Regions from separate parts of the Nocardiopsis sp. NPDC007018 genome, predicted to be linked through region 2. Evidence: predicted binding sites of a transcription regulator. Region 2 holds the regulator's gene; each other region holds the start of a gene.

Region 1 (2,260 bases), on a different contig from region 2:
CTTCTTGCCGATGCCCGGAACGCGGGTCAGCGCGGCCGTGTCCTCGGTGGCCACGGCCTGGCGGAGGCTGTCGGGACTGTGCACGGCGAGCATGGCCAGGGCGATCCGGGGCCCGATACCCGAGGCGGTCTGGACCTGTTCGAAGAGGGTGCGCTCGTCGTCGTCGGCGAAACCGAAGAGGGTGAGGGAGTCCTCGCGTACGACGAGGCTGGTGGCGACGGTGCCCTCCTCCCCCACGTGGAGCCGGGAGAGGGCCGCGGGGGTGCACCGCACGGTCATGCCGACCCCGCCGACGTCGATGACGGCGCTGGTCGCGCCGCGTGCGGCCACCCGGCCGGTGAGGAACGCGATCATCTGGTGTGGACACCGGGAGGGGTGCCCGTCTCCTTCCTGGGGGCGGTGGGGTCGCGCGGGCCCGACCGCGCGGCGGTGTCAGCGGCCGCGTGCGCGGCGGGCCAGTTCCACCTTGCGGGCGAAGTCCTGTTGGGCCTGGGCGACCCGGGCCTGGGCCCCGCCGCGCCAGATGTGGCAGATGGCCAGGGCCACGGCGTCCGCGGCGTCGGCCGGTTTCGGCGGCCCGTCGAGTCCGAGGATACGCGCGACCATACCGCCGACCTGCTTCTTGTCGGCGCGGCCGCTGCCGGTGATGGCGGCCTTGGCCTCGCTGGGCGTGTGGGTGGCCACGGGCAGGCCGCGCCGGGCGGCGCAGACCAGGGCGATACCGCTGGCCTGGGCGGTTCCCATGACGGTGCTGAGGTTGTGCTGGGCGAAGACGCGTTCGACGGCGACGGCGTCGGGTTCGTAGGTGTCCAGCCACTGCTCGATGCCGCGCTCGACCTCGACCAGGCGCTGCGGGAGCGGCGTGTCGGGACCGGTGCGGATCGCGTCGGCGGCCAGCAGGCGCAGTGGGCGGCCGATGGCTCCCTCCACGGCGCCGACGCCGCAGCGGGTCAGCCCCGGGTCGATCCCCAGCACGCGCACGTCGCCACCCGGTCCTTCGTCTCGTCGTCCAGCGGCCGCCGGTCTCGAACGCCCGTTCGCACCATGCTAGCGGCGGGCACCGACGGATCGGCCGCCGTGCGCGGCGTGTCGGGCCCGCGCGGGCCTCGGGGGTGGACGCGGAGCCCGAACGGTGCTATGTTCATCTCAGATCGAGAAAAACTCATAATGAGAACAACTTGGGAGGCGCGGTGTCCGAGGGGATCGACGGACCGGCCGACACGCCACACGGCCGGGAGCACGACGCCGACGACGAGCGCAGGTTCCTCGCCGGGTACGACCCGCACGCGTTCGCCCCCGTCGCCGTAACGGTCGACGTGGTGGCGCTCACCATCCGCGACACGGTCCCCCACGTCCTGCTCGGCCGACGCGGCCAGCAGCCCCAGAACGGACGGTGGGCTCTGCCCGGCGGGTTCGTCCGGGCCCAGGACGGACCGAACGGACCGGCCGACCCCGACCTGCCCGACGCCGCCCTGCGCGTGCTCACGGAGAAGACCCCCCTGCCCGCCGAACTCCACCTGGAGCAGCTCGGCACCTACGGGGCGATCGACCGCGACCCGCGTATGCGGGTGGTCTCGGTGGCGTACATGGTGCTCGCGCCCGACCTGCCCGACCCGCGCACCGGCCGCGACACCGCCGAGGCCGCGTGGGTGCCGTGGACCGCGCTCGGCCACGGGGACGGGGCCCGGGAACGGTACGAACTCGCGTTCGACCACGCCCGCGTACTCGGCGACGCGATCGAACGCGCCCGCTCCAAGCTGGAGTACACCTCCCTGGCCACGGCCTTCCTTCCGAGCACGTTCACCGTCTCCGCCCTGCGCGGTGTGTACGAGGCGGTCTGGGGGCGCACCCTGCACGCCGCCAACTTCCACCGCAAGATCCAGGCCACCCCGGGGTTCGTGGAGGACACCGGCGCACTGGCCGAGCGCGGCGGCGCGGGGGGCGGGCGGCGGGCCCGGCTGTACCGGGCGGGCGGCGCGGCCCTGCTCCACCCGCCGCTGTTGCGCGGCGCCCCGTGAGAGGGCCCCTGGGGCACGGAACCGACGAGGACACGACGACCGCGAGCACGGGTGAGGGGAGCACAGTGGACACCGGAGGAGACCCCCGGGACGGACTCGACGAGGCCCTGCGCGAGGTCGGCCTCGCAGCCGACCCCACCGACCTGTTCGGCCCCGTGCCGGTCGACGGCGGCCCCCTCCCCGCGGCCGCCGCCTCCGCGTACCGTCGCCTGGCGCGGCGGCTGCATCCGGACACCGCGCCC
Region 2 (2,260 bases):
TGCGGCGGATGGCCGCGCCGTCGTCTGTGGACCTGCTGTCGATCACCCTGGTGTCCGGATGACGGCAGAACGGACAGTGCATCCCGGTTCACCTGGCTTTCTCTACCCGACCAACAACCCTAGGCTTCTACTTAACCACAACTTGTTGACCACAGCCCCCATGCCAACACCAGATGTTGTGGTCGAACCTAGGTGTTGAGACGGACGCCCGCAACCCTGGCACCGGCGTGTCCCCAATCCCGGGACAGGGGGCGCCGAAGCACACGGTTCGGGGAGGTGGAAACGGGGATGTGCGGCCCTGGGAGCCGTTTCCCAGGATAAGGGGGCGCGGGCGCGCGGCCCGCCGGACGCCACACCGTGACGCGTCCGAATTCCCCCGCGCCCGTCCGGCGCGCGACGCGGACGCGGCGACGCGAGACGAACCCCATACGGAGGTCGCGCATTCGGACGACAACGGCCCCCCTCGTGTCCGCGCATATGTGCGACCCGGAAAATCGGCGCGCGAAAACACAATGGGAAATCGCCGGGACCCGTCCACGGCTTCTCGAACGCTTGTTTGATATCACCGTGTGCAACGACTAAAGTTGACCTTGATTTCACACCGGCTTCGCCGTCCGGTCCGCGTGGCCCGTGACCGGCCGCACACGCGGGCCCTGACCGAACCGAACACCGAGGAGGCCCGGCCGTGCCGGAGGACAAGCCCGGAGCCGTCGGCTCAGGACCCACCACCGTTCTTTCGCCCGTGGGCGACCCGGGCGCGTCCGCGCCCGACACCCCCAGACTCACCGCACGCCAGCAGAGCGTCCTCAACTGCATCCAGAAGTACGTCCGCGAGCGGGGGTACCCGCCGTCCATCCGGGAGATCGGCGACACGGTCGGCCTGTCCAGCCCCTCCAGCGTGGCGCATCAGCTCAAGGTGCTCCAGCGCAAGGGGTACCTGCACCGGGACCAGAACCGGCCGCGCGCCGTGGAGCTGCGCACCCCCGGCCGCGGGGCCTCCCAGACCCTCACCCAGGAGGAGCTCACCGCCGACTCCACCCGCGCGGCGTCCGTCCCGCTGGTCGGCCGGATCGCCGCCGGCGGCCCGATCCTGGCCGAGGAGGCGGTCGAGGACGTCCTGGCGCTCCCCCGGCAGCTGGTCGGTGAGGGGCGCCTGTTCATGCTCACCGTGGTCGGCGACTCCATGATCGACGCCGCGATCACCGACGGCGACCTGGTCGTGGTGCGCCAGCAGCAGACCGCCGAGAACGGCGACATCGTCGCGGCGCTGCTCGACGACGAGGCGACCGTCAAGGTGCTGCGCCGGGAGCCGGACGGGCACGTGTGGCTGATGCCGCGCAACGACGCCTACGAGCCCATCCAGGGCGACCAGGCCACCATCCTCGGCAAGGTCGTCACGGTCATGCGCCGCGTCTGAGCTACTGGTCCCGGAGCCGGGGGCGCGGGGCGGGCCGCTACGCTGAGGGCGTGTCGACACCTGCCTGCGCTCCCGTTCCTCCCGCCCCGCACCGGCTCCGGGCCGCCCTGGCCGCCTCCGTGGCCGCCGCGGTCCTGATGGTCAGCGCGTGCGCGCCCGACGACGGCGCCGACCCGGTGCTGCCCGGCGCCCCCGGGCGGGAACGCGAGGTCTCCTTCGAGGGCGGCGGCTTCACGGTGCCCGGAACCTTCACCGCGCCCGCCGACACCGGCGGCACCGTCCCCGGGGTACTCATCATCTCGGGCAGCGGCCCCACCGACCGCGACGGCAACGGCAGTGTGCGCCCCGACGCCGACACCAACCTCAACCTCGCCCGCGTGCTGACCAGCGCCGGGGCGGCGTCCCTGCGCTACGACAAGTTCGGCAGCGCCGACCCGGACCGGATGAGCGAGGCCGAGGAGGAGGCCCTCGACCAACCGGTGGACCCGCTGGTCTTCGACCGGCAGATGGCCGCCGCCTACGCCGAGCTGGTCGCCCAGCCCGAGGTGGACCCCGAGCGCACCCTCGTCCTGGGGCACAGCGAGGGGGCCCTGTTCGCACTGCGCGCCCATGAGGTCCTCGACGCGGAACCCGCCCTGGTACTGGCCGCCCCGCCGGGTACGCGCATGCTCGACCTGATCGACCGGCAGGTCTCCGAGCAGGTGCGCGTCGCCGAGGCCCAGGGCGGCATCGACGAGGCGGGCGCCGCGCGGATGCTGTCCGACCTGCGGGCGGGGCGGGCCTCGGTCCGCTCCGGCCGCGCCCTGCCCGAGACCGACGCCACCGGCCTGTTCGACGAGAACG
Region 3 (2,260 bases), on a different contig from region 2:
CTGCGCGTGGTCACCCCGGCCGCCCTGGCCGCCGTTCCCCGGCACTGACACCGGCACTGATCACCGGCACCCGTACACCGGGCCGCGGCGGCAGCCGGGCGAGGGCCCGGGGGAGCGGGGGCCGTACCGGTGGGGCGCGCGAGCGCCCCCGCGCCGGGCACGCCGCTAGGCCACGGGGAGATCGAGTCGGAGCTGCTCGTCACCTCGGGCCGCTCCTCCCGCGGGAGCCTCCCCGCCCCCGGCCTCCCCGCTCCTGCCTTCTCCGGCCTCGTCTCCGCCCGCGCCTTCGGTGCCCCGGGGGGAACCCGGTCTGTTGAGGCCGTACCGGGCGGCGATCTCGCGCACGGCCGTGGTGACGATCCGCTGGTAGGACCGGGGCGCGTAGGAGCCGCCCCCGTACAGCTCGCGGTAGAGCGGCAGCAGGCGCGGATGCTCCCGGGCCAGCCAGGCGCGGTACCACTCCCGGGCGCCCGGCCGCAGGTGCAGCACGACCGGGGAGACACGCTTCGCCCCGGCCTCGGCGATGGCGGCCACCGTCTCCTCGATCTGTTCGGCGGAGTCGGTCAGCCCGGGCAGGATCGGTGCCATCAGTACCGAGCACTCCAGGCCGCGTTCGCTCAGCGCGCGGACCACGCCCAGACGGGCGCGGGGGCGGGGCGTGCCCGGCTCGACGGTGCGCCAGACCCGGGGGTCCACGGAGCCGACCGAGACCGCCATGCCCACCCGGGTCACCCGCGCCGCCTGTTCGAGCAGGGGTAGGTCGCGCAGGACCAGGGTCCCCTTGGTGAGGATGGAGAACGGGTTGGCGGTGTCCCTCAGCGCGGAGATGATCCCCGGCATCAGCCGGTAGCGGCCCTCGGCGCGCTGGTAGGGGTCGGTGTTGGTGCCCATCGCGATGTGCTCGCCGGTCCAGGACGGGCGGGCGAGTTCGGCGCGCAGCCGCTCAACGGCGTTGACCTTGACCAGGATGCGTGTGTCGAAGTCGTGTCCGCTGTCCAGGTCGAGGTACTCGTGAGTGCGGCGGGCGAAGCAGTACACGCAGGCGTGCGAACAGCCCCGGTAGGGGTTGAGGGTCCACCGGAACATGGGGTCGTCTCCGGGGACCCGGTTGATGACGGACCGGGCGCGGATCTCGATGGCGACCGCCTCGCCGTCCTGTCCCGCGAGTACCGGACCGGGGGCCGGTGCGCCCAGCCCGGCCCTTCCGGTGCCGCGCGAGGGTGCGGGTGCGGCGGGGGCGAACAGAGCCCGCTGCCCGGTGTGGTCGGTTTCCTCACGAAGGTTCTCCCAGCGCATGGGCGTTATTCGAACATGGTTTCGAACTCCTGTCCAGTCGTTCGGCGGGGCTGTGGATCACGCGGTTCACGTGCCCGGGAGTGGCCCGCCCCGGTGAAGGCCTCGCCGCTGGGTTCCACCCGACGCGCTCCAGGGCGAACTCCACGCCGTGGTCCTCGATCGCCCGGGCCTGGGCGAAGGGTGGGGGGATGGCTGGACGCCGAACGCGTGGTCGGCGTCTCCGCTCGCGTCAACGGCCCCGTTGTCCGCGCACGGGTCACGGCCACGCGGTCACGGACACGCGGTCCGGATCGTCCGACGCCGGTTCCGGGATGTAGTCGGCCCGTTCTCCGGAAACGACGTGTCCGCTGCGGTCGACGATGGCGTCGAGGTAGTCGGGAATCGGTGAAAGCAACAAGGCTGCCCCCGCGCTTTCGGTCGATTCTGATCTGTGAGTCGCCTCACGGTTCCCCCCTGGTCACGTCGGGTGTAACCCCTTCAGGGCTGGTGGCCGGTCCGGAGGCGAAAGGGAAACAGGGAACGTTTTTCAAGGGGCGTTAACATGACGCGCACACTGTATTGTTGCCGAAATATTTCTGAAGTTCGTTTTGCCTTTTTGGGTTATTCTCCTTTCGTCCAGGAATTCCTCACCGCCCGCTCCGGAACGTTGTCCGGCGCCGCTCCCGCGCGGCGTGCCCGTACCCATGCGAAAGAGAACACCCATGTCCACCACCGAACGCTCCTCCCTGTACCCGCACGGCGCCTCGGCGCTCGCCGCCGCCTCGGCCCTCGCCCTGGCCCTGACCGGCTGCGGACCCGACAGGGGAGACGGCGGTTCGTCCGGAGCCGAGGGGGAGCCCTTCCGGATCGGGGTCGTGGGAGTCAACGAGACCCACCGGCTCCTGGCCCAGCTCGCGGAGGAGGAGCTCGGCCACGAGGTCGAGCTGGTCAACTTCACCGACTACAACCAGCCCAACCCCGCGCT

The links. The regulator LexA, encoded in region 2, represses DNA repair genes until DNA is damaged. The targets are predictions, from matches to a motif close to TCGAACANNTGTTCGA.
Region 1: the regulator LexA is predicted to act here: its motif matches at 1,026-1,041, upstream of ruvC (crossover junction endodeoxyribonuclease RuvC).
Region 3: the regulator LexA is predicted to act here: its motif matches at 1,306-1,321, upstream of ABZ635_RS15150 (Rv2578c family radical SAM protein).

What each region holds. Positions count from the first base shown of each region.
Region 1 covers NZ_JBEYHA010000002.1:110,690-112,949, forward strand. Annotated here, with positions in the region: gene ruvA (Holliday junction branch migration protein RuvA) at 1-354, opposite strand, end outside; gene ruvC (crossover junction endodeoxyribonuclease RuvC) at 433-981, opposite strand; gene ABZ635_RS01550 (NUDIX hydrolase) at 1,191-2,018, shown strand; gene ABZ635_RS01555 (molecular chaperone DnaJ) at 2,084-2,260, shown strand, end outside.
Region 2 covers NZ_JBEYHA010000012.1:14,819-17,078, reverse strand. Annotated here, with positions in the region: gene nrdR (transcriptional regulator NrdR) at 1-82, opposite strand, end outside; gene lexA (transcriptional repressor LexA) at 743-1,417, shown strand; gene ABZ635_RS09005 (alpha/beta fold hydrolase) at 1,555-2,260, shown strand, end outside.
Region 3 covers NZ_JBEYHA010000023.1:49,370-51,629, forward strand. Annotated here, with positions in the region: gene ABZ635_RS15145 (MFS transporter) at 1-48, shown strand, start outside; gene ABZ635_RS15150 (Rv2578c family radical SAM protein) at 166-1,296, opposite strand; gene ABZ635_RS15155 (hypothetical protein) at 1,553-1,693, opposite strand; gene ABZ635_RS15160 (MetQ/NlpA family ABC transporter substrate-binding protein) at 1,998-2,260, shown strand, end outside.